3 regions of the Nocardia sp. NPDC051570 genome follow, and region 1 is predicted to be linked to each of the others. Evidence: riboswitches for the same ligand, from Rfam matches in the RefSeq annotation. Region 1 holds a riboswitch; each other region holds the start of a gene.
What was found. Region 1 has a riboswitch for magnesium ahead of ACIA76_RS41165 (stealth family protein). Riboswitches for the same ligand answer to the same signal wherever they lie in the genome.
Positions count from the first base shown of each region.

Region 2: it holds a riboswitch for magnesium, as region 1 does, so the genes downstream of both, ACIA76_RS27030 (hypothetical protein) here and ACIA76_RS41165 (stealth family protein) in region 1, are expected to answer to the same signal.
Region 3: it holds a riboswitch for magnesium, as region 1 does, so the genes downstream of both, phoU (phosphate signaling complex protein PhoU) here and ACIA76_RS41165 (stealth family protein) in region 1, are expected to answer to the same signal.

Region 1 covers NZ_JBITDI010000031.1:3,467-13,177, reverse strand. The annotation lists gene ACIA76_RS41185 (TetR/AcrR family transcriptional regulator) at 1-388, opposite strand, end outside; gene ACIA76_RS41180 (cytochrome P450) at 353-1,636, shown strand; gene ACIA76_RS41175 (ferredoxin) at 1,669-1,854, shown strand; gene ACIA76_RS41170 (antibiotic biosynthesis monooxygenase family protein) at 2,610-2,867, shown strand; gene ACIA76_RS41165 (stealth family protein) at 3,116-4,486, opposite strand; M-box (ykoK) riboswitch at 4,562-4,740, opposite strand; gene ACIA76_RS41160 (DUF1501 domain-containing protein) at 4,833-6,014, opposite strand; gene ACIA76_RS41155 (DUF1800 family protein) at 6,028-7,332, opposite strand; gene ACIA76_RS41150 (hypothetical protein) at 7,574-7,921, opposite strand; gene ACIA76_RS41145 (DUF1003 domain-containing protein) at 8,213-9,711, shown strand, end outside.
Region 2 covers NZ_JBITDI010000011.1:181,277-190,987, forward strand. The annotation lists gene ACIA76_RS26995 (hypothetical protein) at 101-373, opposite strand; gene ACIA76_RS27000 (FAD-binding oxidoreductase) at 534-1,985, shown strand; gene ACIA76_RS27005 (polysaccharide deacetylase family protein) at 2,047-2,922, opposite strand; gene ACIA76_RS27010 (MerR family transcriptional regulator) at 2,988-3,374, shown strand; gene add (adenosine deaminase) at 3,589-4,536, opposite strand; gene ACIA76_RS27020 (DUF6194 family protein) at 4,670-5,140, opposite strand; gene ACIA76_RS27025 (hypothetical protein) at 5,204-5,488, opposite strand; M-box (ykoK) riboswitch at 5,676-5,847, shown strand; gene ACIA76_RS27030 (hypothetical protein) at 6,218-6,943, shown strand; gene ACIA76_RS27035 (NRAMP family divalent metal transporter) at 7,078-8,832, shown strand; gene ACIA76_RS27040 (hypothetical protein) at 8,848-8,994, shown strand; gene ACIA76_RS27045 (DUF3558 domain-containing protein) at 9,049-9,543, shown strand; gene ACIA76_RS27050 (TetR/AcrR family transcriptional regulator) at 9,626-9,711, opposite strand, start outside.
Region 3 covers NZ_JBITDI010000016.1:162,203-171,913, forward strand. The annotation lists gene efeO (iron uptake system protein EfeO) at 1-427, opposite strand, end outside; gene efeU (iron uptake transporter permease EfeU) at 515-1,402, opposite strand; gene ACIA76_RS33030 (NAD(P)/FAD-dependent oxidoreductase) at 1,700-2,866, shown strand; gene ACIA76_RS33035 (RNA polymerase sigma-70 factor) at 2,911-3,840, shown strand; gene ACIA76_RS33040 (hypothetical protein) at 4,064-4,279, shown strand; M-box (ykoK) riboswitch at 4,429-4,600, shown strand; gene phoU (phosphate signaling complex protein PhoU) at 4,881-5,606, shown strand; gene ACIA76_RS33050 (hypothetical protein) at 5,560-6,390, opposite strand; gene ACIA76_RS33055 (alpha/beta fold hydrolase) at 6,371-7,129, opposite strand; gene ACIA76_RS33060 (phosphotransferase) at 7,336-8,235, shown strand; gene ACIA76_RS33065 (hypothetical protein) at 8,361-8,642, shown strand; gene ACIA76_RS33070 (LLM class flavin-dependent oxidoreductase) at 8,647-9,600, shown strand; gene ACIA76_RS33075 (hypothetical protein) at 9,611-9,711, opposite strand, start outside.

The DNA of each region.
Region 1 (9,711 bases):
CCATTTTCGCGGACATCTGGCGCAGCAGAGCGATGACGTCGGTGCGGAGTGCCCCGGTGTCAGGGATATCGACATCGGAGATGCTGCCGATCTTGCACGCGTCCACCACCAGTTCGGCGCGGCCGGCCCAACGGCGATAGAGGACGGTCTTGCTGGTGCGGGCGCGGATGGCGACCCGTTCCATGGTCAGCCCGGGGTAGCCGACGTCGGCTAGTTCGTCCAGCGCCGCCTGCAGGATGGCGCGCTCCAGTTCCTCGCCGCGCCTGCGCGAGCCTTTGCGGTTGTCGACCGTTGTGCCGACGGATTGCCGGGCGTTCACTGGCGGCTTGGCTCCTGAAAAACGTTGCGGCGCATGGGAAGACACTTTAATCTGAAAATAGAGTACCAAGAGTATCTTATGATCTTAAGGGGACCGATGACCGACATTGTTACGACGCCCCGATCCACCAACGCTCCCACCTTTCCGAGCGACCGCACCTGCCCCTACCAGTTACCCGAGCAGTATTCCCGGCTTCGAGACGGGGAAGCTTCGCTGCGGCAGGTGACCCTCTTCGACGGCCGCCCGGCCTGGGTGGTCACCAAGCATGAGACCGCCCGCGCACTGCTCTCCGACCCTCGCCTCTCGTCGGATCGGACCCACGCCTACTTCCCGGCCACCTCGCCACGCTTCCGCGGTTTCCAGGACCGCCGACAGGCGTTCATCAGCCTCGACCCGCCCGAACACGGCGTCAAGCGGCGGATGCTGATCAGTGAGTTCACCGTGAAGCGAGTCAAGGGCATGCGGGCCGACATCGAGCGGATCGTGCACGGCTTCATCGACGACATGCTCGCCGCAGGCCCACCGGCCGACCTGGTCAGCCGGTTCGCGCTGCCGGTGCCGTCCATGGTGATCTGCCGGCTGCTCGGTGTGCCGTACGGGGACCACGAACTCTTCCAGGACGCGAGCCGGCGGCTGGTGCAGTCGACGACCGCGGCTGCCGCGGTCGCCGCACGCGACGAACTCGCGGCCTACCTGGACGGGCTGATCACCAGAGCACAGGCCGAGCCCGGCCCCGGCCTGCTGTCCGGCCTGGTCGCCGATCAACTGGCACATGGCGAGATCGATCGCGAGGAACTGGTTTCGACCGCGATACTGCTGCTCGTCGCGGGCCACGAGACAACGGCATCGATGACCTCGCTGTCGGTGATCACCCTTCTGGAGCATCCGGATCAGCACGCCGCGCTGCGCGCCGACCCCGGCCTCATCCCGGGCGCGGTCGAGGAACTGCTGCGCTACCTCGCCATCGCCGACATCGCGGGCGCCCGATTCGCGAAGGCCGATATCGAGATCGACGGGCAATTGATCAAGGCGGGCGAGGGCGTGATCGTTTCCAATTCCATTGCCAATCGCGACAGTTCGGTGTTCGCCGAACCGGACACCTTCGACGTGCACCGTTCGGCCCGCCACCATATCGCGTTCGGTTACGGCGTCCACCAGTGCCTCGGCCAGAACCTGGCCCGCCTCGAGCTCGAGATCATCCTCGCGGCATTGTTCGAGCGCATTCCGGCACTGCGGCTGGCCGTTCCTGTGGAGCAACTGACCCTGCGGCCCGGCACGACAATCCAAGGCGTCAACGAACTTCCGGTCACCTGGTGACCATTCCCGCGCCAAGCGCGAAAGGAGTCCACATGCGGGTAACCGCCGACCGAACTGTATGCATCGGTGCCGGGCTGTGTGCACTGACCGCTCCCGGCGTCTTCGATCAGGATGACGACGGCCTCGTGAAGGTGCTCGACCCAGACGCCGCCGACGAACCCGCTGCCCACGAGGCGATCGATATCTGCCCGTCCGGGGCCATAGCGTTCACGGAGTAGCAATGGTGAAGCGGCGCATGGCCCTTTCCGTCGCAGGCGGTTTCCTGAGTTCAATGGATCTCGCCGTTCGGGGACATTGCGCTGATACCAGTACTTCGACAGATACGAGTGCCGATAAGGCCGGCCATAGCGTCTGTCGCGGGACGACCATCGCGACCGCGGTGGGCACCGCAGAGGGTATGGCCGGACCCTGAATGAAGACAGCATCGGGCCCAGACGCCCCGAGCGCCCCCGCGGAGAGCGGTCGAACACACTCAACTCGGTAACAGCGGACGTTCGGCTGACCTTGCGCTACAGCAGGTTCGGACCGAGCGCTCAGCGGCCGTTGCGAATGTTCCGCGAGATCGACCAGCGGCCAACGACTACGGCTCAGTCGAACGACCGGAACGCAGGCAATACCGGACGTTCTCCGATCGCTCCGATGATCCTCCGCCGCCGGTGCGCCAGGTTCGAACAGGGAGTGCCGCAGTGAGTTCCACCTCGATGAGTCGACCTGCGAATCCAAGCTGCATGACGCCGCGAAATCGGCCACCGATCGTGCCGACGCCATCGACGCCCGAAACCTGAGCTGCGCGAAGGCGCCCGTTCAAGAGGACTTCGGGTCCGCCGCAACAGTATTCGGTGAATGGGTTCGCTGTGCCCGCCGGATGCGAGTCCGGCTAGGAGCGTGGGTCGGTAAATGGGGTTGTGGGTTCAGGTGGGTGTGCGAGATCGTTTTGAGGTGATACCCCCGTCGTTGCCTGTTGGAGGACCTTGTGGCCGATCTTGTGCCCGCATCGCTGCCCGCCCCGCCCTATTACGCGGTGGTGTTCACTTCCGTGCGGACCGCTGGTGACGAGGGGTATGGGGACAGGGCCGAGCGGATGCTGAAACTGGCTGCCGACCAGCCGGGTTTCCTCGGCGTCGATTCGGCTCGCGGCGCGGACGGTCTGGGGATCACGGTGTCGTACTGGAGCGACGAGGAGTCGATCGCGGCCTGGCGGGGTCATCGCTTGCCGCCGCCGCGGTGTTGAACGCGACAAACACGCGACCTCTTCACGCCTCAGTCAGCAGAGTCCCACGCGAAGGGCCGCCTCAAAGGCCCAAGCAGCCGAAACTTCCTCGCGCGTGTGTGTGGAGCGTCAACACCCGGTTGAAGCTGCCTCGTTGAGCCTTGGGCTCCTCACTTGCTGAGGATGGTCACCTGCCTGCATTGGCCGGAGTACAGAGTTCCGGACTGGATGCGGCACAGCGCAATCCGGTCCGGAACTCGCTGTGCCTGCTATGCGGCGGCGGTGTCGGATTCTACCTCCCGGCTGCGTGCCGGGGCAGCGGCTCGCTCCCACGGCGCGGGCCGCGGGAAGTAGTTCTCCAGGAAGCACTGCACCCGCGCCACGCGGTGGGATTCCTCGATCTCGGGGAAGCTGCTGTCGTTGAGGCAGAAGAAGTCGACGTCGCGGCGCACCGGCAGCACATCGAGCTGATCGAGCCCGTCGTGGGTCGTGGTGTCCACGTAGTGGACCCGGGCGGTTTCGTGCCGTACCGCCCTGCCGGTCAGCAAGGCGAAGTAGTGGTAGAGCGAGTTGGTCACCGAGATATCGGTGCTGGAGCGGAACGGGCTGGCCTGGGTCCTGGCGAAATCATCGGCGAACTCCCGCTCCATCTCCAGCAGCACACTGCGCCGCAGCGGTGTCGGCGCATGCGCGAGGTGCCGGGTGATCACCTGCCCGAACCGATCCTGCAGCAGTTTCCGGTTCACCCGCGCCCCGTTCTCGAACCCGCTGCGCTGCTTGGTATTCGGGCCGGTGCCGATCCGGAGTTCGGAATCGGCGAACCTGCTGATACCACCGCAGGTGAAGAACATCTCCGGAGCGACAGGACGACCCAAGAACATATCGTCGTTGGCGTAGATGAAATGCTCGCTCAACCCCGGGATGTGCTGCAGCTGCGATTCGACGGCGTGGGAGTTGAATGTCGGCAGGCAGGTCGGGTCCAAAAAGTGCTCCGCCGCACGAACAATCGTCACCTTCGGGTCTTCGGCGAGCCAGCCTGGTGGGGTGGAGTCGGTGGCGATGAAGATCCGTCGCACCCACGGCGCGTACTCCCGCACCGACCGCAGCGCGAACCGTAGTTCATCGATCTGCCGGGTCCGGGCCGGGGCTGTGTCGCCCTCGCCGAGGGTGACGCCGACCGCCGCTTCGGCGCGTCGCCTGGCCACTGCCGGATCGTTGCCGTCGACCCAGGAGAACACGATATCGATGGGGAATCCGATATCGCCCGCATGCGGTTCGAACATTCCCTCCAGGGAGATCCATTCGCAGCCGTATCGCTGGACTGCGATCAGCTCGAGATCATCAGCGGGAAAGCTGTTGCGGGTCAATGCGTTCGGGCGCGGGCAGCGCACCTCGTCGGGGCCGAAGTCCCAGAATTCGACGTCGATGCTGCCCGGGCCCTCGTCGGCGCGCAACAGCGGGGCGACGAGTCCGCGGAACTCTTCGCGCAGTGCCAGCGCAGGCGTGCCTGCGGCGGTCCTGATCAGCAGGAATCGGATATTGTTCGCCAGCAGAATGCCGCGGGTGAGCAGCAGGTTGTCCAGCGCCGACCGCTCGGCACCGGCTCCGGCCATCGGAACACATGTCATCAGGTTCTTCATTCGTCACACCTACCTACGGGCTCAACAGGATTCAGTGAACGCACGAAGGAGTTTGCACGAACGGAAATACGTCGCACGCGACCCCACACGTTGAGCTTCGGCACTACACGACGTATCCCTGCCGGATATCCGGCGGGAAGCCACCTGGGATCAACCCTTAAGCCGGGAAGATCTGTCCTGATCTTGGGCGTCTCTCGACGTCGTGAGATCAGTGGCCTTTGTTCGAACAGGAGCCTCACCTAACGAGGTGCACTGCCACTATAGCCGCATACGCACCACCGTGGCTCCCGGCAACGCGCGCAGGCCGTGCCGACGGCGCCCACCCCTTCTACTGGGCTCTCGACGGTCAGGCGATCACGCCGAGGTCGCGGCGACCTGGACCCACCACCGCGTCCGGATCGGTGGCGACCACCCGGTGCAGCAGTTCGTGGTAGATGTCGCGGAAGTCGACCGTGGACTTCAGATCGCCGTCGTCCAGATCGGTGAGGCTGGGTTCGTCCCCGTAGAAACCGCCTTCGACCGGCGCCCCGGCGACGAAGACCGGACCCGCGGTGCCGTGGTCGGTGCCCTGGGAGGCGTTGGCGTGCACGCGGCGGCCGAACTCGCTGTAGGCCAGCAGGACCACCGGGTGCCCGGCCATGTCCCGTAGGAAGCCCGACACGGCCTCGTCGAAGCGGCCGAGCAGTTGCTCCTGGGTGTGGCGTTCATCGGCATGGGTGTCGAAGCCGCCCAAGCTCACCGAATAGACCCGCGTCGGCACTGCGGCCTTGATGCACCGCCCGACCAGGTCGAGTTGGGCCGACAGCGGATTGCCGCCCGGTGTGGCCTTCGTTCCCTTCAGCACTGAAAAGGTCTGCTCGACAGTCTGTTCCGCCTGGTAGCCGGTGCACACACAGCCCTGTGCGGCGCTGTCGGCCGGATCGGTGGCAGCCAGCCCCGAGAGCGCCGCGGACATCTCCGGCGGCAGCGGCGCCGAGGCAGGATCCAGCGCCGCCGCAGTGTGTTTCACACCGAGCGCCAACTGCGGCAGCACCGATCCGATACTCACCGCACGGACCGGATCGTCGCCGGTGACGTCGAGCCAGCGCCCGATCCAGCCGGTCGGCACCGGCTCGTCCGGCGACGCGGTCTGCCAGATGTCCATGGAACGAAAGTGGCTGTGGTCAGGCTTCGGATAGCCCACGCCGCGCACGATGGCCAGGCGCCGCTGCTGCCACAGCTGAGCAAGGCCCTTCATTGCTGGGTTCAGGCCGAGTCGATCGTCGAGATGCAGCACTTCCTCGGCGCGATAGGCCAATTCGGGGCGAGCGTCGTGATAGGCGTTGTCGGCGTAGGGAATCACAGTGTTGATGCCGTCGTTGCCGCCGTAGAGCGTGAGCACCACCAGCACGCCCGACCCCGGTGGCAGGGGTGTGGTTTCGGCGCGGCGGTGCAGCTCGTCCCAGGTGATGGCGGACGCGCCGAGCACGCCCAGCGCGCCGAGCACGCTGGAGCCGACGAGGAACTGTCTGCGAGTGAATTCCGGCATGGCAGAGGCGCTTTCAGCTGGTGAGGTATTCGGGAGTATTCACAGCGAGGGTGATCAGCCGGGCCGGGTCCGCGACGGCGGCGAGCAGCTTCGCGCTGCGATCCGACCAGCCGCCCACGCCGAGCAGATGTGCCGCGGCGTCGAGCCGGTCCGGCCGCGCCGCCTGCGCGATCGGCGACAGGTCGGCCGTCTTCATCATCTCGGCCGCGGCGGTCAGCCGGGAGTGCGCGGCCGCGCTGGACATCCATCCCTGCCCGCGCGGCCACCCGCCGACGTCGGGCGGATAGAACGGCAGCTGTCCCAGCCCGCGCAGCACCCCGGCCACTCGCCGGACTTGGGCATCGTCGTCGAGCGGGATCCGCAGCGCCCGCACCATACCGATCAACCATTCGACCGGTCCGTGCACGACAGTGTTTCGGGCGGAGCGGAATTCCGCATCCGTGAGGATCGCGGTCACCAGCGCGGATAGGTCGCGGCCGGGCCCGTACGCGGCGGTCAGACGATCCAGCACGGGCGGTGTGGGCGGATTGTCGGAGGCCAGTTGCTGCCAGGTCCGCGTGGCGACATATCGAGCCGATTCCGGGCGGGCCAGTACGATCTCGCAGAACTCTCGCGCGCCCAGCGGACCCGTCACGCCCAGAACGGTTTTCACGCCGTCGTCGTGCCGCTTGGCATCGAGTACCGCACCGCTGGAGCCGATCACCCACCCGGTCAACGCCCGCGCGCCCTCGCGCACATCGGTTTCGGTGTAACCGTTGCCGTGGCCGAGGGCGAACAGCTCCATGAATTCGCGGGACAGGTTCTCGTTGGGCGCCTTGGCGGTGTTCGCGATGCCGTCGAGCCAGCGCAGCATGGCGGGGTCGGTGAGCATCGCAGAGGCCAGCGTGCCGAAATCGCCGGTGCCCAGGCCGCGCAGCGTCGTGTTTTGGGCGGCCATCTCGGCGGCATTGCGCACCTTGGTGGCGGAGGTGGCGAAGTGGTTGTGCCACACCAGGGTCAGCTTCTCGCGCACCGGGACCCGCACGGCGGCCATGCGGCGCAGCCACCACGCGGTCAGGGCATCGAGCTGGGCGGTCAGCTCAGCCTGATAGCGATGCCGGACATCGGCGGTCGCCCCCTTGCCGGGCGGGGTCGGCAGGCTGAAGCTCGGCAGCGGCGTGGCGCGGGCACCGGGATCGGCCTCCGGATCGGTGGCCAAAGCCGTGCGCAGATAGGCGATGGGGTCGGATACGGCATCGATCTCGGCCCCGGTCGCGCCGAATCCGATTCGGCGCAGCACCCGGGCGGTGCCCATCCACTGCAGTGATTGCGTCCCCATATAGCCGAGTATCAGCCGCTCGCGGGCCGCCTCGAGCGGCTGACAACCGACCTTCAGCAGATCTTCAGCCCACCCCGGAGAATGTCCGAGTATGCGGCGGCCGGAACGCATCCGGCCAAAAGAACGCCGAGGGGAGTTGTCTCTTGGTCCGTTCGTAGTCGGCGGCGTCGGTCAGTGCGTCGATCTTGGGGTTTCCGGCGCGGCGCATGCCGCGGCCGACCTGCTCGAACCCGTTATCTGGTCAGCGGGAACGAAATTCGGGATGCTCGCTCGACGCGGCCATCTGATCGTCGGCGCAATCCCGTGGCTGATCAAAGCAATCCGACTTGGCCGGGGGCTGATTGAGTGACGGCCAGCCACGCCGATGACGTGCCCGTCGAAACGGCTGGTGACGCGGCGGGTGGTGGCCGTCCCCGCGGCGGGTGGCCAGCAGCAGTCCGATCAGCAACGCAGCCAGGCCCAGCAGCAGGATTCCCGACCCGATCCACACCTCGGTCCGGGAGTAGACGGGAACATGCTCGGGCGACATCGCGGCGATGGTCAACCCCCTACCGGGTCCACCCGCGAGCCACCATCCGATATTCGCCACGATCGACTCGCCCCTTCCAGGGTCCCCACGGCGCCGTAAACGAAAAGCGTTTACCCCCAGGGGATCCTACGGCCGAGTTGGGTCGCTCGGACCGCCGACGAACAGTCGGGCACAGCCGGGGTTCGAAGTGTGATTGCAGCGGCAAGAGGTCGGGCGATGTCGATGCCGGGAGATGACTGGTAGCGCGGAATTCCTTGTCGCCCTTCGCGCTGCGGTGCCAGTACCCTCGGCAGGGTCGGGGACAACGCGGAGAAGTCAGCTGGGGGTTGTGTGTCGACGATGATCGGCTTCGTGTCCGAGGAGAGCTCGGTGACCGACTCCGGCCCGGGAAGCGGTGCGTCACGTCAGCCGGTGGCGTTGGCCGATGAGCGAATCGGCGTGAACGATGCCATCGCCGCGGCGTTGACGCGGTGGGTGGGGTCGATGCCCGCGTTGTATGTGGTGTTGGTTGTTTTCGGGGCGTGGGTGACTGCTGCGACGTGGTGGGGGCCGTTGCATCGGCTCGATCCCTATCCGTTCCCATTTCTGCTGTTCCTGGACAACGTCGCTCAACTCGTTCTGTGTCTGGTGATCTTGGTCGGGCAGCGTGTGCTGGGTAGGGCCGCCGACCGTCGCGCGGTACAAACATATGAGAACGCCGAGGAGATCTTCCGCCAGGTCGCGGACCTGCAAGCCCATCTGGACCGGCACGATGGGGCGCTGAGCCGGGGCGTCAGTCTGCTGGATTCCAGCCCGCATCCCTGGGTCGAGCGGCACCGGGTGCAGTCTCCGCCGCAGGCCCGCGATGAGGTGGTGACCGCCAACCAGCGGATCGCGGCCTGGCTGACCGGGCGCCTGGGCAATGTGTGGGCGTTCTACCTGGCAGCCGCCACCCAAGCGGTCTGGGTGGTCTCGGCGCAGCTGGGCCTGCAGCGGTTCGACCGCTATCCGTTCGCGTTCATGAGTTTTCTGTCCACCCTGGCTCAGCTGGTGTTCATGATCGTGATCATGGTCGGGCAGGATGTGCTGGGCCGGGCGGGTGATCGCCGCTCGGAACAGACCTTCCTCGATGCTGAGGCCATCCTGTATGAATGCCGTCGTATGAAAGCGCGGCTGACCGCGCAGGACCGCATCATCGAGAGTCTCTCCGGCTACACCGCTACCCACGCCGCCGAGCAGCTCGCCCAGGCTGTCCACGCCGACACCGCCTTGGCCCGTTACGAGACCCACACCCGCCTCGCCGCTGGAGGTGATCGCGGCTCACATAGTGGTGCGCGGCACCGGAATTGGGACGAGCTGGACGAGGAACACAAGCAGTCCTATCGTGTTCGGGCGCGGCGGATCGGTGAGGATCTGGCCGCGATCGGGTGTCTCATGGTGCCCACCTTCGATCCCGCGCTGAGCGTCGCGCTCACCGAGGAGGAGGTGGGGGCGCTGGCCCGGTTCGACTACGAACGCTGGACCAGCGGGCGCACGATCGGCGCGGTCGAGGCCATGGCCGGACGCGACGAGGGCACGATCGCGGTGGCGTGGGACCGCTTACCGGATCAGGCGCGGGCGATCAGCATCGCTGCGGCCCGGCGCGTTCCGGCGGTGCTGGCCCGCGCTGGTTTCCAGGTGCTGCGCGACTCCCGAAGCGCTGGCGGCCCCACCGAAGCCGACTTCACTGCCGAGGATTGGGAAACCCTGCGCCAAGCGCTGATGGCTGCCGGTGTGCTGGTGGCGCTGGCGGAGGGTGTCGTGGATGCCGAGGAGATGTTCGCGCTGATCAAGAAACTCCGGGAGGTCAGCATCACCCACCCCGATCGGTT
Region 2 (9,711 bases), on a different contig from region 1:
TACGGCTCGCATGAACACACCTGCCCAGTGGCATGTGCGAACAAGTTTCGCGCCGCAGCGCGAACCACCTACTCGGCCAACGCATCCCACACGCCCGACGTCAGGCTCGAGCGGTTACCCACCACGCGACCAAGCGGTCAGCGACCTGGTTCACACCGCGATTCTCCCGACTCAGCCCGAAGTGATCCGCCAATTCATGTCTGAGGAACTCGCCGATCTCGGCTCGGCCCGCTCCGGTGTTCAGCCTCGAGAGCAGCGGCGCTATCAAGCAGTCGTATTCGTCGTCTACCAGGTCTGCCACGCCGATGGGGTCCCACCGGTTGAGTATGTCGCGCAGATCGTCATGCGTCTCGGTCGGTTCCACGCCCACCATGATCGCACTGTCGAGCCTGGTTCACCGTCCCCTTCCCGGTGATGGAGCAAACTGTTGGGTATGCTCCGCGTAGGCTTCGTGTACGAACAGTTGAGACGAGCGAGCTATCCCGGCAATCCTGCATGTTCCGTCAGAACAGAATGTAAGGAGATGTGCCGATATGAAGATCTCTGACCTGACCGTGGTGACCAAGGATAGCGATACGTACGATCAGGCACGTAAATGCTGGAACGCTATGTATGATTCCCGCCCGGACGAGATCATCTACTGCAAGGACTCGAAGGATGTCTCGTCCGCTATCGAATATGCACGTGATGCGGGCAAGCAGTTTAGAATTCGATCCGGAGGGCATGGCACCGAGGGCTACTGCTCGGTCGACGATGGAATCGTGATCGATGTCTCGAGTATCGACCACATCGAATACGTCTCGGACAGCTTGGTACGCCTCGGGCCTGGTATCAAGAATAGAAAAGTGAACCATGTCCTGGCGGAACGTGGTCAAGCGGTCACCACTGGAACGTGCTACGACGTGAGCGTGGGGGGCTTTGCGTTGGGTGGTGGCAGTGGAATGTTGAGCCGAACTCTCCGTTCGTTTACCAGGAGTGTCGTCTCCATGGAAATAGTCGATGCCCGAGGGCGTATTCTGACAGCCGACAAGGACACCAATCCGGATCTGTTCTGGGCGTGCCGAGGCTCCGGCGGAGGGAACTTCGGCGTAGTCACGAATTTCACAGTTCGAGCCCACAAAATTCCGGATGTGGTTTCCTACAGAGTCATGTGGCCCTGGCAGCATCTCGAAACGGTGCTCGATCGCTGGCAGCACTGGGCCGTCACTGACGATAGGAGACTGAACTCATACTTCACGATCATGCCGCAGTCCGTCGGATGGATTGATGTCGGTGGGGTGTTCGTTGGACCTCAGAAAGAATTTGAAGAATACCTGACCGTACTGTTACGAGAAACTCCACCGTCGACTGAGCGGAGTGTGCGAACGCTTCCCTGGACCGAGGCGGCCGAAGTTATCTACGATAAGGTCGGCGGTGGCCTTCCTGAATTTCATGAGCGAATCCGATCGTCGAATCTCACCAATAACTCCAGTAATTTTCTCGATGCCGAGGCAATCAAGGTATTGAAAGAGCATCATGCGAAGGCTTTCGGAAATATCTGGACGTGGATCTGGGCTGCGGCAACAGAATCGGATCTGTCCTCGATCGCAGAGGTGGAACGAGACACAGCAGAGCAGTTCTCGTTCTCCAACAGGCTGACCCTGCTGAGTGTCCTGACGAGAGCCGGTTGGAAAGACCCGTCGGAGGACGCACGGCATATGGATTGGTTCAAGGACTTCCAAAAATCCTGGCGGCCGTACTCTTCGGCCTGTTACGTAAATTGGACCGACCGCCGAATAGAGACGCGATTGGGGCATTACTTCGGCGATAACCTTCCCAGGCTGGTGGAAGTAAAAAATGCCTGGGACCCGCACGATGTCTTCAATTTCCCTGCGAGTATTCCCTTGCGTGTCACCGCGGATCAAGCAAGGAGATGGGAACTGTCGGACGACGTAGTACAGAAACTGAAAGACAACGGAAGGTTTGTCGACAGTCCAGCCAGTTGACAAGTTGAACGCGGCCCATGCGGGATGATCTGACCGGAGGACGACGAAGTCCTGTGCCGTGTCAGGAGCCAGCGGTGGCCTGCCGATAGTGGTCGGCAATCTCGTCGCTGGTCGTCGTCCACACTCCGGGATGATTGACGACGTAATCCAGCGCCTCGTCGAGGTAGCGGTGACGGAACGCCTGGCCGGTGATAAAGGGGTGCAAGGCCAACGCCATCACCCGGCCACTGTCCGCGGAATCGGCGTAAAGCTGGTCCACCTGGTCCTTGACCATCTGCACGAAATCGGGACCGGTGAGCCCCTTGCTCACGAAGATCCCGAGGTCGTTGAGCTCCACCGAATACGGCACGCTCAACATGCCCGGCACGCTCGTCAACCGGTAGGGCTGGTCGTCGTTGGTCCAGTCGAGCACGTACCCCACGCCGAGCTCGGCCAAAAGCTCGGGAGTAGCAAAGGTTTCGGTGAGTCCTGGACCCATCCACCCGCGTGGGCGCCCTCCGGTGGTCTCCTCGATGGTGGTGATGATGTCGCGCAACGCGACTCGCTCCTGCTCGACCGTGAGACCTGTGTGCAGGTGACTGTTGCTGCTGCCGTGTGCCAGCCACGCCCAGTCCCGTTCCCTGCCGGCCGCGATGATCTGCGGATACCGTTCGCCCACATCGGAGTTCAACAGCGCACTGGCACGGATGCCGTACTTGTCCAGCAGTTCGATCTGCCGCCAGATGCCCACCCGCGGCCCATAGTCGCGCCAGCCGTAGTTGAGCGCGTCCGGAGTCAGTGCGGTCGTACCCTCGTAGGTGGCCGTTCCGGGGAGATCGACGTAGAAGTGCTCGATGTTGAGTCCGATGTAGAACGCGACGCGCTTGCGGTCCGGCCAGTGGATCGGCTCGCGCTCTGTGATGGGGCTGTAGTTGAAAAGCGTGATGTCCTTGCTCATGGGGCTATCCTGAAACCTTGACATACATGTGAAGGTCAAATGAAGTTCGTTGTGGGATAGGACATATGCGCATCGGGGAACTCGCGGAACGCACCGGCACCGCTCCGCGGCTGCTGCGTTACTACGAGCAGCAGGGCTTGATCCGTGTCGGCCGCAGTGCCAACGGTTATCGCGATTACGACGAGCGCCTGATGGACCAGGTCGTCCACATTCGCGGTCTGCTGGACGCCGGGCTGCCCACCCGCGTCATCAAGCAGATCCTGCCCTGCCTGGACGATCCGCGCGACATCCATTTCGCCGACGCCACCCCGGAGATCATCGCCACGCTCGAGCACCAGCGCAACCGTATGACCGAACGCATCGACCTGTTGACCCGCAACCGGGACGCGATGAGCGCCTATCTCGAATCCTTGCGCAGCTGCGCGCGGGGAGCGAATTCAACGGTGTCGTGAACCTCCGGGCGAGACCGGGGCGAGCCATCCGTCACCGGCATCGTCACTGATCGGCTACCGGACGTGCTGCGCCGCAGTCGATCTGAGCGGCCAGCACTGGCCGTAGTCGAGGAGCGCCTACCAGGGCACCGATGAACTCATCAGTAGGTGCGATTTGATCGAACGCGCGCCCAGCGCCCGATATAGGACGTTCCGTGGACCGACCTCGGCATGCTCAGCTGCTCAACCATTGATCGATCTCAGCACCGATCCGGGCTTTCAATTCTGCGGGAGCGAAGCTGGCCTCGACCGAGGTGCGGGCCAGGTTACCCAGGTCGGCGTCGCTGTAGCCGAAGACCTCCCGGGCACGCTGGTACTCCGCCGTCAACGACGTCTCCCCGTCGGTGTTCAGGGTGATCGTGAGACCGGCCTCCACCAGGCTCGGCAACGGATGCTGCGGCAGCGACGACACCAGCCCGAGCAGCACGTTGGAGGAAGGGCAGACCTCCAGCGGGATACGGCGTTTCCGCAACTCGGTCACCAAGGCCGGATCCTCCAGTACACGGATGCCGTGGCCGATCCGATCGGCGTGCCCCACCGTCAATGCCTCCCATATGCTCTCGGGGCCGGCCGTCTCCCCGGCATGGTGCACCAGGTGGAGCCCGGCATCCCGGGCAGCAGGGAATACCTCAGCGAACGGTCTCGCCGGATAGGACTCATCGCCCGCCAGCCCGATCGCGACCACCTGCGGATACCGGGTCGCCAGCTCCAGAGTGCGCCACAGCCGCTCCACCGAGCGTCGTCGCGAATGGTCCAGGATGACACGGACCTCGACGCCATACCGCCGCGCGCCGACGGCAAAGCCGTCCAGCACCGCTTCCAGCGGCATCGTCAGATCGTCAACGCGCTCACCGTGAGCCGCCGCGGTGAAAGTGACCTCCGCGTAGCGGACCCCCTCGGCCGCCTCGTCCTGGCAAAACTCTACGGCGATACGACGGAAGTGCTGATAGTCGCGGAGAAGCGCCCGCACGGTGGCCCGCTGCTCGGCGAATTTGCCGAAACCGGTGAACGGCCGATCTCGAGCGGGTGGCTCGCCCCCCAGCTCGCGGATCGTCGCGGGACGGATCGCGCTTTCCAGGTGCGTGTGCAGATGAACCTTGGGCAGTAGGCGAAGATCTCTCACGGCAAGACACTATGCGTGAGATCCATTGGCCGCCGAAGGTTATGGCTGGCTCGAATGCCCGCACGGCAGCCGATCGGCGATCAGCGTGTCGACGCAGGCGAACCCGCTGGCGGATCCGAGTTGGCGGGCCGCGTTATTGCGATCCGGCACGGCGTTGGTAGCGCGACCGCGCGTGGTCGTGGGCCGTGCGGAGCATTTCCTGGATCGGCTCCTCGGTTCGCGCGCCGGGGTTCACGACCGCGAGCCATGCGGCATTGCCGTAGACGGGGTGTGCCAGCACCGTGTCGGCGATGCTCGGGTCACCGCCACGGGTGGCGGTTTCCCGAGGATCATGGCCTGTCGACCTGACGAACACGTCCTTGCCGACGCCGATGTTCAGACGGAAGGCGCCGGGGCGGTTCAGATCCGATCTGTCGTCGTCGGGGTGATCCTTGGTCACGATCGTCGCGAACGGCTGGCCCGTGGCCGGGACTCTGCCGTCGGGGGCGTAGTAGAAGAACGTGTCCTCCCACGCGATCTCGGGTGACCCGTCACCGGGCCCGGGGCGAAGCGTCAGCACTGCGCCCAGGGATTCGATGAACGTGATGATCTCGTCGATGCTCATGAGTTCCAGCGTCACATCGATGCGTCAGCCGTGAACCGGCGAACCAAGAGGGGCATCGTTGATCTATAGCCTCGGGGGCCTCCGCGCTTCACGGTGATCAGCCGCTTGTTGCTCTCGCGCTTGGCCTAATACGCCCTGCGCGATGGCCGAGACCGAGCCGTGCGGGTCGCCCTCGGGCCGGTTCAGGTAGAAGGTGCGCCGCCGGATGCAGTCGGCGTCGAGGATCTCGGTGGCGGTGACGATTTCGCGTCGGCGGTCGGTGGCCGAGGAGGTGCGCAGGATGCGGGCGTGGGCGCGGGAGGGCGCGGCGTGGGGGCGAATCGTTCGTGGTAGTGCGGATTTCGGCACAGATCGTCTCGGGCATTCCTTGTGGAAGTCGGGCGGCGCGGTGGATTTGATGAGTCGGAAAGACTGGGCGGTCGCTGCAGCGTCGGCGCCTTCGGTGAAATAACTTCTGACTGGCAGTAATTCGAAAAGGTGGTCCGTTGCCTTAATTGACTTCGATCGTCGGATTGTGTCAGGCTGTAACACGGAAAAAGCACCTCGCTAGGCGAGGCTCCTGCACGAACACAGGCCACTGATCTGACGACGTCCAGAGACGCCCAAGATCAGGACAGGTCGCCCCGGATTAAGGCGCGATCCCAAGTGGCTTCCCGGGCAACGGGATACGTCGTCCAGTGCCGAAGCTCTGACGAGAGAGGTCGCGCCGGTGGCATTCTGCTGCGGCCACTTCTTCGTGCGCTCCGCGACGGCGTCCCCGCGCGCCCCGGCCGCAAGGAGGTGAGGAACGACCATGGCTCGAGGCGATAGTCCGTATCCGAGTTCCGTGTCTTCCCCACCCATGGTCTTCCCCACCCGTGCGTGAGTGGATTCACATCACACGAGCCTGAGATATCGTCCATTGTCGCGGTCTGCGTCTGCGCATGACCGTTGATTTGTGCTGCATTTTCGGGCCGGTATTCGGTGCGGTAATCGTTGAATAGCCATTCGGGCATGGGTCTTTATGCCCGCAAGAAGCCACGTTCGTCGAATGCTGGCCAAGAATGTTCATCTCGAATTGTTCGAAGGTTTTATCTGATGAGGAAGATCACCGCGTACGCCACCGCCGCCACTGTTGCGCTCGGCGTACTCAGCTTCAACATGCCCGACTCGGATGCGGCTCCGGTGCAACCGATTTCGGCGCCGATCACACACACCGACCTCGCGCCCGGTATCCACTGGACCGCCAAACGCGACGGCAACTCCGTGGTCGTCGCCACCGACGCGGGCTCGCTGGCCGCCCGCGACGGCCAGTTCCAAGTGCTCGATGCCACCGGCACGGTCGTTGCCGGGTTGCCGCTGGCCTACGACATCAACGGATCACGGTTTCCGATCGCGGCCACGATCGACGGCAACACCGCGACACTGACTCCGAGCACCGATCCCGCCGCTGCGAAGCCGGTGCAGATGGTGACCCCGGTCGATGCCCAAGCCGACTTCGACAGTGCCCTGGCCGCGGCGGGCACCCAATTCGGCCTGGCCACCGGGGTGGGTGCGCTGGTCGGCACCATCATCGGCGCGGTCGGTGGCTGCGTACTGGGTGCGATCGTGCCCGCGACGCTGATGACGCCGATCTTCGTTCCGGGCTGGGTCGGCGGCTGCATCGCGGGCGCGGCCGCGGGCATCGCGCTCGGCGCGGCCGCAGGCACGGTACTGCTGGGTGTGCCGGTCGGCATCGCCAGCGCGATCCAGTTCTTCCAGCGCCTCAACACTCCCTCCACCCCGGCGCCTGCCGGCTCCGGTACCGCTGCCCCAGCGGCCTGATCGCCCATTGCGGTTGTGCTGGAACGGATCCGGCACAACCGCAGTCTGCGACTTACCCCCCGACGTCGACATTCGGCGATCGCCGAACCCATCACAGCAGTACCGCAAGATATTTCAGGAAGGGAGCAATGGCGATGGCCTTGTTCTCCACCGGCGCGACCCGCCGCACCACCACAACGACTCCGTCACCAACCCCCACCGCTGCACCGACCACCGCTGTCCTCGATTCCGCGCACGTCGGCGACATCGTCGGCGCGCTGGGCACCATCGGCCAGCACGACACCCTCGAGGGCCGCGGCCGCTGGCAGCGCTTCAAGATGCTGCTGGCCATCATCGGCCCCGGCCTGATCGTCATGGTCGGCGACAACGACGCCGGCGGCGTGGCCACCTACGCCCAAGCCGGGCAGAACTACGGCATGGCCCTGGTCTGGACGCTGGCGCTGCTCATCCCGGTGCTCTACGTCAACCAGGAAATGGTGGTGCGTCTCGGCGCGGTCGCCGGTGTCGGGCACGCCCGGCTGATCTTCGCCCGGTTCGGCAGGTTCTGGGGCGCGTTCAGCGTCGGTGACCTGTTCATCGTGAACGCCATGACGATCGTCACCGAATTCATCGGTGTCGCACTGGCTCTCGGCTACTTCGGGATGCCCAAAGCCATCGCGGTGCCGGTGGCCGCGGTGCTGCTGTTCGCGGTCGTCGCGGGTGGCTCGTTCCGGCGCTGGGAGCGATTCCTGTTCGGGCTCATCGCGATCAACATCGTGATGTTCCCGTTGGCGTTCCTGGTGCACCCCAGTGCCACCGACACCGTGAAGGGCATCGTCCCCTCGTTCCCGGGCGGCCTGAATTCCACACTGCTGCTGCTCATCGTCGCGATCGTCGGCACGACCGTCGCGCCGTGGCAGCTGTTCTTCCAGCAGTCCAACATCGTCGACAAGCGCATCACCCCGCGCTGGATCCGCTACGAGCGGATCGACCTGTGGGTCGGGATCGTCGTGGTCATGGCGGGTGCGATCGCGATCATGGCAGCGGCCGCGTTCGGCCTGGCCCCTGCCGATGTCGGTCACTTCACCGATGCGGGCGCGGTCGCCCGGGCGCTGCACGATCATCTGGGACACACCGTGGGTGCGTTGTTCGCGATTCTGCTGCTGGACGCTTCTCTGGTCGGAGCCAACGCCGTGGGTTTGGCCACCACCTACGCGCTCGGTGACACCCTCGGTAAGCGGCACTCGCTGCATTGGAAGATCACCGAAGCACCGATGTTCTACCTCGGCTACGCGCTGTTGCTCGGTATCGCCGCCGCGGTCTCGTTCAGCCCCGACCACGTGCTCGGCCTGCTGACCCAGGGCGTGCAGGCGCTGGCCGGGGTACTGCTGCCGTCGGCCACGGTATTTCTGGTGCTGCTGTGTAACGACAAAGCCGTGCTCGGCCCGTGGGTCAACAGCACCCGGCAGAACATCGTCGCGGGCGTCATCGTCTGGTCGCTGGTGCTGCTGTCGCTCGCGCTGACCGCCGCCACCTTCTTCCCGGACCTGTCCACCACCACCCTGGAGATCGGTTTCGGCGTCGGTGCGCTGATCGGTCTGCTCGGCGGTCTGACCATCGCCTACGCGCGCCATCATGCCGACCGCACCCGCTCCGAGCAGACCGCCGCGGAGCTCGGTGGCCTCGACCCGGATCAGATCGAGGAGCTGGATGCGACGCCGCTGTCGCGTGCCGACCGCAAACAGGTCCTGGACGCCGACCGTGACAGCTGGCGCACCCCGGCCCTGCACACCCTGGCGCGTCCGGCGTTCTCACCGCTGCGGACCGCGGGCATGATCGCCCTGCGCGGCTACCTGCTCATCGCCGTCATCCTGATCGGCGTGAAGGTCGTCCAGCAGATCAGCGGTTAGCGCAGACGAAACCGGTTGCGGCAGCAAATCATCCAGCGCACGCTGCCGCAACCGGGTAATGCCATGACCGGCCGCACCGCCGACAAGAAACTGAAGCGGAGGCTGATCCTGCTGTCGTGGCGGCGCGAGCGGGTTCCAGGTGCCGCGCGCCACCTCCTCTAGCCACGGCACGGATCAGCACGCACAATGCTGGTTGTGCGCGACATCCGACCGGTCATGAGGATTGCCACCGTCTGTGCGGCGGTACTGCTCACGGCCTGCTCGACCCATCATCACGACGCTGCACAGCAATCGGTCGAGGATCCGAACTTTCTCGCCGGATGCGGTCCGCTCCCGGACCAGACCATCGTCGATACCGTGCACGCGACCGCGGTCCGGCCATTGGGTGGGCCGACCATCTGCGCGTGGGAAGCCGACTTCAGCACTGGCGGACCGGTCGATCTCACCTACGCATGGCTGGAACACGACACGCTCGGCCGCGATCGCCAGATCGATGAACAACAGGGTTACCGCATCGAGAAACTCGTCATCAAACACTTCGGTGCCATATACGTCCGCGACCCTCGCGACCCCGGCAGCTGCGCGGTCACGGCCGCCGATTCCGGCACCGTCACCTGGTGGGTGCAAAACCGTGACCACACCGGCCAACCGGACCCGTGCGCCGCGGCGATGAATCTGATGCAGGCCACCCTGGCGATCGACGGCACCTGACGCCCTCGAAGCGTCGTCATCGGATATCGCCGACAGCCCGCGACCGAACCGGCAGCCGCCGCATCCGACGACAACCGCCTCGTCAGTGTCGGCTGCTGTCCGTGAGGGCCGCGTCGAGCAGCGCCGCGGCCGCCGCTCGGGCGGTGGTCGCGGCGGACGGGTCCCGGT
Region 3 (9,711 bases), on a different contig from region 1:
CGGTCTGCCCGGAGAGCCCGTCCAGCTGCTGGCGCACGTAATCGAGATAACGCTGTTCGGCCTGCGTGACATCGGTGGGCACCTCGGTCTTGGCCTTCTTGGCGCCGGTGACCGTCAACTGTTTGCGGATGCCGTTGCCGACCATGCCCGGCTTGCACGCGATTTCGTAGGTGCCGGGATCGGTGATCTCCACGGTCAGCTTGCCCTGCACTCCCGGGCCGATGTTCTCGACCTCGCCGAGCACCCGGTTGTTGTTGCCGAAGACGTAGAACTCGGTGACCTTCGAACCCTGATTGGCGATAACGAAGTTCACATTGCCGGTGGCCGCGGATTCCGTCGCCAGATCGCACGCCGACTCGGTGGAGGTCACCGCGATATCCCCCGCGCCGGCCTTGGATTTCTCCGTACAGGCCGCGGTCGTCACCATGCCCGTCACCGCGAGCGTTGTCAGGGCGGCGATCCGCAGAGAGGCAGTCGATTTCACTGCTGTTTCATTCCTTCCTGTACCGGCGCGTCAGCTGGCCGGAGTCTCCACCCGGTCCGAGACAGCCGGGGTGCTCCGGACCGGATGTACCGGCCGGAGAAACAGTGTCAGCACGATCACCAGAAATGCGGCCCAGGCGATCAATTGCAGCACCGTGGGATCCGGGCGGAAGTTGAAGATGCCCGCCAGAACTGTTCCGTACCAAGACGACTGATCGAAATGCGCCGAGAAATCGAATGCCATCTGATTCGCGCCGGGCAACCATCCCACCAGCTGCAGGGCACGCACCCCGTAACCGAGGATGCCCGCGGCGACCAGAATCAGAAAGGCGCCGGTGTAGCGGAAGAACTTCGCGAGGTTGATCCGGACCGCACCGGCATACATGAGCACCGCCAGCACCGCGGCCACCACCACCCCGACCACCAGGCCGAGCAGCGGCCAGCTGCTGCCGGAGGTGTTCTCCGCGTATCCGACCATCAGCAGAGCGGTCTCGAATCCCTCACGCCCCACGGCGAAGAACGCCAGGATCAGGACCGCGAACCCGCCGCCCTCCAGCGCACGCGCCATTCCCTGCTTCAAATCCTTGGAAATGTGATGTGCGGCAGTGCGCATCCACAACACCATGAAGGTCACCACACCCACCGCCACCAGTGACGCCACACCCGCGATCGCCTCGGCCGCCAGACCGTCGACCGTGGATGTGCCGTAGTGGATCGCGGCGAAGATCCCCAGCACCATGATCACCGCCAGCGCGACACCCGACCACAGCCACTTCAGTCCGTCGCGTCGGTCGGACTTCACCAGGAATGCCGCGAGAACCATGACCACGATCCCGGTCTCGAGCCCCTCGCGAATCCCGATCAGCCCACTGCCGAACAACTGGGTCGCGACCGACGGCGCCGCTACAACTGTCTCCATCGTCGAAACCCCTATCCAGCGAACACACAAACCACCGCCAACCACCCGATCAAACAGTTTGGTTAGGCTAAGTTTTGCTGAGCATAGCACCAGGCCCCTATAAGGCCAGGTGATTCCATATGGAAATCACGGGCGGCCAATGGGTCGGCGACGCGGCGCACGGCAGGGTCACGGACCTGATGCGGGCCCCGGATGTCCTGGGCCGCAGAGCATTTCCGGTGGCCTACATCACATACCTGTCACAGGGATCAACGGCGCGGTGTCTTGTGGTCGAACACTTCGAACGAGGGAGACACCATGACCGAGAACATCGATGTTGTCGTCATCGGCGGCGGGTACGCGGGTGTGATGGCGGCCAATCGCCTGACCCAGCGTGCGGATGTGACAGTGACCCTGATCAATCCGCGCCCGGCCTTCGTCGAGCGGGTCCGCCTGCACCAGCTGGTGGGTGGATCGCATACCGCGCTCGTCGACCTGCGCGAGGTTCTGGCCGAGCGCGTCCGGCTGGTGGTCGACAGCGTGACTCGGATCGATACGGCCGAGCGCGGCGTGCGGTTGGCGGGCGGCGGCCGGGTCGGCTACGACTATCTGATCTACGCCGCGGGCAGTGGCAGTGCCGAGCCCGGCGTTCCCGGAGCGGCCGAATTCGCCTATCCGATAGCGACTTTCGAGGAGGCGCAACGACTGCGCCCGGTCATCGAGGCCGCACCCGCGACGGCCGCGGTGACGGTGGTGGGAGCCGGTTCCACCGGCATCGAGGTCGCCGCCGAGTTGGCGGAACAGGGGCGCCGGGTGACATTGGCGTGCGGTGGGACGCTCGGCCCGTATCTGCATCCGCGGGTTCGGCGTGCGGTGGCCGGGCGGCTGGCCGGTCTCGGGGTGAACGTGCTCGGCGAGGCCGAGGTGGCGGAGGTGACCCGAGATGCCGTGCAGCTCAGCGGCGGTCGCACGCTGGCGAGCGCGGTGACCGTCTGGACCGCCGGATTCGGTGTGCCGGACCTGGCCGCGTGCAGTGGGTTGAGCACCGACGCGATGGGTCGCCTGCTCACCGACGAGACGCTGACCAGTGTGGACGATTCGCGCATCGTCGCGGCCGGGGATTCGGCGGCGCCCTCGGGCCGCCCGTTGCGCATGAGCTGCCAGATCGCGAGTCCGCTGGGCGCGCACGCCGCCGATACGGTGCTGGCCCGGATCGCGGGCGCTCGGCCCGCGGCCATCAACCTCGGATACTTCGGCCAGTGCATCGCCCTGGGCCGTCGCGCCGCCGCCCTGCAGATCTCCGCCGGCGACGATACGGCGACCAGATTCCACATCGGCGGCCGTCCGGGCGCGTGGATCAAGGAACGCGCCTGCCGGCGCGTGATCGAGGAATTGGTCGGCGAGGCAGGCAAACCCGGCTCGTTCAGCTGGGGACGCACCGACGGTAAGCGCGGCGAACGAGCGGCCCTGATCACACAGCGGTGAGGGACCATCAGAATCGAACGGTGACCGACACAGGAGACCTCGCCATGGATGGGCCGCATGCCCAGCGTCGCCGCGAGCCGAGCGACCACACCACCGATCCGGCGACCGAAAGCTTTCTCGCACACCGGGATTTGTTGTTCACCGTCGCCTACGAGATGCTCGGCTCGGCGGCCGATGCCGAGGACGTCCTGCAGGAAACCTGGCTGCGGTGGATCACGGTCGACGCGGATCAGGTGCGCGACAACCGCGCCTACCTGGTCCGGATCGCGACGCGGCAGGCGCTCAACCGGCTCCGAACACTCAAGCGCCGCAAGGAATCCTATATCGGCCCCTGGCTGCCCGAACCGCTGCTGACCACACCGGACGTGGCCGAGGATGTCGAACTGGCCGAGAGTATGTCGATGGCGCTGCTGCTCGTCCTCGAAACCCTCTCGCCCACCGAACGCGCCGTCTTCGTGCTCCGCGAAGCCTTCGACGTCGACTACGACGAGATCGCCGCCGCCGTCGGCAAAACCCCTGCGGCCGTTCGCCAGATCGCCCACCGCGCCCGCCGCCACGTCGACGCCCGCCGCCCCCGCACCGCGGTCACCGCCGGCGAAACCCGCGCGGCGCTGGAGTCTTTCCAGCGCGCACTGGACACCAGAGACCTCCAGGGCCTGCTCGACGTACTCGCCCCCCATGTGGTCGCCGTCAGCGACGGCGGCGGCGTCAAACAGGCCGCACTCCGCCCGATCATCGGCGCCGAGAAGGTACTCCGCTTCCTCCTGGGAGGCCTGGCCAAGACCGAGGCCACCCTCACCGTCGGCCCCACCGTGGTCAACGGCAACCCGGCACTGATCCTCCGCCTCGACGGCGAATTGGACGGCGTCCTGGCGGCCCGCGTAGAGGACACCCGCATCACCGGCCTCTACTTCGTTCGCAACCCACACAAGCTGACGCGCATCGAATCCGAAACCCCACTCACGTTGCAATGACGACGACCGCGATGAAAGCCGCAGTGGGACACTCCGATTCATCGGACTTCAGGAGTCGGTAGCGACGGCACCCACCGTCACGGCCGAGCCGGTTCGCGGCTCCGGTTCAGGTGGGGCACAGGGTCCGGCGGCACACTCGACGTCGTGCTGATTCGTCAGCCGCATCGCAACGTTACGCCTTCAACACCGCGGGTGTGACGGTCGCGCTGTCGTATATCCCGCAATGGTATTGGGACAGATCGGATCGGCGGATCTGTCGCAGGTGCCCGGACTGATCTCGTCCGCCTATCCGGACGGCACCGGGTACGCATCCCAGATCTACGAGAACGCCGGCGGCGACTCCGGCACCGGCTGGACGTCCTACGGCGGCGCGACTCCGGTGATATGGCAGTTCACCGATTCCGCCAACTGGGCCAGAACGCGCAGGGTCAGGACCTGACTCCGGTCGACGCCCTCGCCGCGGTGAAACAGGACCTGGAGAACGGCACGCAGTGACCCCGTCCCGGTCACCTATTGCCTCGTGCCCAAGATGCCCGGGAACGGCCGGGTGATTGACAGATGTGGTGACGCGGGCGGAGGATGGCCGAGTCAGCACCTCGCTAGGCGAGGCTCCTGTGCGAATACAGGCCACTGATCCGACGACGTCGAGAGACGCCCAGGATCAGGACAGATCGCCCCGGATTAAGGCGCGATCCCAAGTGGCTTCCCGGATAACGGGATACGTCGTGCAGTGCCGAAGCTCTGACGAGAGGGGTGCGTACCCGGCCGCTCGGCCCGGGCATTCCCCCCGGTAGTTCTGACGTCACGGCGTACGTCTCGGCGGCAAGGAGGTGAGGAGCGACAGATGACATCCGGAGAGAGTCCGTATCCGAGTCCGGTTCGGCAACCTGATTCGTTCCCGGCTTGCTGCACCGTAAACGCCTGACACACTGCGGAATACCTGCCACTATCGCGCGTGCTCAGGCGTGCTCGGAATGCGCTGCGGCCGACGCCACCAGGCGTCGGCCGCGAACAACGAGACGTGACAGGAGCGCGGGCATATGCGCGAGGCATTCCATGAACAGATGACCGACCTGGCCCGAACATTGGACGAGGCAGCCGAACAGGTCTGTACCGCCATGGACCAGGCAACCCGGGCTCTACTCACCGCCGACCCGGCCGCCGCCCAGGCGGTAGTCGACCGATATCACCACATCACCGCGCTGACCCGGGCAGCCGAAGAAAAGTCGTTCCGCCTCCTCGTATTACAAGCGCCGGTGGCCGGTGATCTGCGCTCCATCGTCAGCGAGATCCAGATCGTCGACGACCTGCGCCGGATGGGGGCACTGGCCCGGCACGTCGCGGACATCGGCCGACGCAGACAGCCCAATCATTTTCTGCCGCAACATATCGCCGGTTACCTCGGCGAAATAGGCCGCGCTGCCGTCGCTCTCGGTGCGTCGGCCGCGAAGGCACTGCGGACACGCGACCCCCAGCATGTCACGCAGCTCAGCGCGCGAGCCCAGGCCATCGATCTGCTGCACCATCGCCTGACCGACACCGTCATGAACCCCCACCGGCGTCACGGAATCCAGACCGCGGTGGATGTCACGCTGGTGAGCGGAGACTACGAACGTTTCGCCGCCCACGCCGCGGCCATCGGACAACGGGTGCTGTTCCTCGTCACCGGCGCCGCGGCCCCGGACCCGCAGCCCGAACCCACCTATGAGTGGGCACTGCTCAGTAGATCCGCAGCCCCCGCCGGCGAACGATGGCCGCGGCGATAACGGTGCCGAGGATCCAGACCACCAGGCCGACAACGGCATTGAACACGAAACGGATGTCTCGATCCATATGCGGCAGCAACCGGAGCAGCGGGTCGTGCTGGGTGCCGTCGATGGGCGCGACCAGGTAGTACAACCCGTACGGCAGCACGAGATGCCCGATCCACACGACGGTCGTCCACCGGCGGCGCTCCCGCCACCGCTGCACCAGCGTCCTGGTATGAACCGCCAACAGGACCGAGATGACATTGCCGACACCCAGCCAGCACAGCAGCGGCAACGCCACGGTGAACAACGTGCCCACGAACGGCTTCGGCGGCAACGAATGCGCCAGCACGGCCGTGAGCGCCAATGTCGGCAGACCGACGATGATCAGGAGAGCAAGGTTCTTCGTCAGCAGGATGCCGCGAACGGACATGCCCTCGGCCATGCTCGCCCGAACCCGGTGGATATCCAGGCCCAGCACATTGGTGGTCGTGACATCGGCCAGGATGAAGGTCGCGAAGTAGGTGCCGACCAGCACCACCCAGCCGAACTGACGGTGCGGGTGAGCCAGCGGCGACACCAGCAGATACACCAGTGAGAGAACAAGATTCGCGCCGACCCCCTCGAGCCAGTGCCGCGGCGGGGCGAACGACCAGCGCACCTCGTCGATCACTCTGCGCGCCGGGCTGTGATCGGGTGACATCGGCGCGGGCGGCACGGCCGGGACATAGTCGCGACGCAGATACGCGTCGAAACTCCGGCGCGTTCTCGCGCGCAGCTGCTCAGTCCAACGTGTGGGCAAATTCCCCTAACTTCGCTGCGATGACGCTCGGGGCCTTGCGGGGCAGATGATGTCCGCCCGCACCGACCAATTCGAGGCGGGAACGAGGAAACCGATCGTGTAGCGCGTGCGCGGTCGAGACCGGAACGACCTTATCCGCCGGATCGGCCAGGATCAACGTCGGTATCGAATGTCCTTCCAGACGAGCGATCCAATGATCCATTCCCCGAAGCAACTCGCGCTGCTCGGTCAGGAAACTACGCCACACCTGACCGTGATCGTGGCGAATCGAGGCCAGGGCCCGCAGCGACGGCGAGGCCGACGACCGGCCGCGAACCACCCCGCCCCCGCATTGGCGGGCCATCCACGGCAATACCGTCCAGGCCGTCATCGACAGCATCGGTCCGGCCACCGGGGCGGCCAGAAGTTCATCCCACCTCGTCACGCATCCGGGCCCGACGCTGGCGATCAGCACCAGACCACGCACCCGCTCGGGCGCCATCGCCGCCGCCGCGAGGGCGACCCCGCCACCGTAGGAATGCCCGACCAGGACGGCGTCTCGAATACCCGCGCGATCGAATCGCTCGAGCAGCCAGTCGGCATTGTCCGCCAGCGTCGAGGCCCCCGACCGGTTGACCCCGTACCCCGGCCGATCCCAGGCCAAGGCATGAACCGACGCCGGAAGTCGCGCCACGACATCGTCCCAGTCCGAGCGATCCCCTGGCTGCCCGTGCAGCAGGATCACCGAGGGAGTGTTCATAGCGTCGAGAGTAGAGGGCAACACTTGCACCGGACTGCCCGCCCGCTGTGAGGTTGCTGTTCTCCCCGGCAGTCCTCAGCGCTCATAGCCCATTCGCCTGATGCGGATGATCTACAGCGAAGATCGCGGGTGGCGAAGCTACCGTTGACGTCCGTGGAACTCGTTGCGGTCCGGCTCGATTCGTCGATCCGGGGAGGGGAGCGCAGATGCCGGAGGTCGGGGAGCGGCGGGTGGGCGAGGTGCTGGTGCTGCTGGCGCGGGAGCGTGGCCTGCGGCTGGATCTGGTTCGGCCGTTCGAGCGCGGTGACGAGGGTGCGTTCGAGGTCGAGGATGCGGACGGACGCAGGCTCGTTCTCAAATGGCGGCCTTGGCGTCAGGAGGCCGCCGATGCGGCGGCGATGACGACGGACCGGATGGCGCGGATGCGGCGCCGCGGCTGTCCCATTCCGGCCGAAATCGCCTCGGGCAGAGTCGATGACATCCGCTTCGAGCTGCAGGAACTGGTCGAGGGCCGGGCCGTCGACGAGATCACCGAGGATCTGCTGGAGCAGCTGATCGGCGTGGTGGACAGGCAACGAGGAGCAGGCGCGCACGCGAGTGCGGACTGGTGGGAGTTCTTATGCGACGGCCTGTTTCGGGACCGCACCCCGCTGTGCCGCCCATCGGTGCTCGACGGCTGCACCGGCCCGGTCGAGCGGCTGCTCCGACGACTGCGCCGGGCCGCCCGCGACGCCCGGCCCACGCATCCGGCCCCGAATGATGTGGTGCACTTCGATTTCGGGCCGGCCAACGTCCTGGCCGAGCACGGTCGACTCACCGCCGTCCTGGACTGGCAGTCCTGCCGAGACGGCGACGCCGGCTACGACCTGATCACCACCGACTGGGATCTGGCGGCATGGCCCAAGGCCACACCCCGGATACGCGAGCGGCTGTCCCGAGAGATCACACGAACCACCGACCCCGCCGCGATCACCCTGTACGCGGCGCACGCCGTACTACGCAACCTCACCTGGTCCTACCGCACCCAATGGGAGGACCATATCGTGCATATCGGACACACCTTCTTGGACCGCTGGGCGGCCGCCGCCTTCGGTCACTCGGGATGACGAGCCCGCGACCCTAGCGGCCCCAGCACTCGAATCGGGGTCGGGCGCTGGGGTTCTCAGCGGTGTATACAGGAACTCAGATGTATTGCAACACAATGCCTCTCAAGATCGGAAGGGTGGATCCAGTGTCGACAGGACAGGACGACTCCGGTGGGGTGTTCGCGACCGAGTTCATTCACAGCAGGCGCGGGCAGGACATCCTCGCGGGCGATATGGTTGCGTGGATCGATGAGCACGCCGGGCTGACGATCGATCAACTCGGCGGTCCCGGCGCCCGCGACCTCGCCAACGAGGGACTGCCGTTCCCCGGCTGGGAGCAGTTGGGCGGGCGATCACTGGTCGACGCCGTGGCGGCCATCGGGGCCCATCTCGGCATTGCCGGATTCCGGGATCCCCAGGCACCATAGCGGGATGGTTTCCACCGTTCCCGTCGGCGTCGTGATCTTCCCGCCTCCGGTTCACGCTGTCCTGGACGCGATTACGCGGGCCGAACAGGCCGGTATCGGCATGGCCTGGGTGCCTTCGTATCCGGTGGGGCCGGACGGGCTGAGCATCGTCACCGCGGCGGCGGCGCGCACGAGCAGAATCGGTTTGGCCAGCGGTATCACGATCACCTATCCGAGCCATCCCCTGGCGCGGGCGAACGAGGCACTGGTCGCCGCCGAACTCGCGCCGGGACGATTCCGCCTGGGCGTGGGGGCCAGCCACAAGGCTCCCATCGAGGGGAACTACGGCCTGCCGTTCGGCAAGCCGCTGGCCCATCTGCGCGAATACATCGCGGTGCTGCGCGGGATGCTCTGGGACGGACGGGTCGACCTGGATGGCGAATACTACCGGGTGCATGCCGCCCTGCCACCGGAGGTCACGCCGCCGCGGCCGCCGATCGTGCTGGGCGCGATGCGAAAGAACATGCTGCGCTTGGCGGGTGAGGTCTCCGACGGCGCGCTGCTCACCTCCTCGGGGCCGTCCTATATCCGCTCGATCGCCCGCCCGGCGCTGGCGGAGGGAGCACGTCTGGCGCAGCGCCCCCGGCCACCGCTGATCGCCGCCGTGACTGTCCTGCTCACCGACGATTTCGCCGCCGTGCGGCGGATCGCGCAGACCGTCTTCGCCCACCAGTCCGCCTTTCCCACCTACGGAAAGTTGTTCCGCGAGGCGGGTTTTCCCCCCACCGCGGAGGGCGAGTTGAGCGATGAGCTCATTCACGAGATCTACGTCTACGGCGATGAGGACACGATCCACCGGCGTCTGCTCGCCCTGCACGAGGCGGGCGCCGACGAGATCGCGGTCAACATCCGGCCGCTGGCCGACCCCGTTCGGGAGGAAGCCGCCGTTCTGGAGATCCTCGCGCGGCTGTCGGCATAGCCTGCGCGAGTCAGCCTTTCGCGATCAGCACGGCCAGCGCCAAGGACGCGGTGCCGACGGCGAGGCAACCGTGGACGAGGACGACTCGGATAGGCAGGTTCGGCTCGCGCG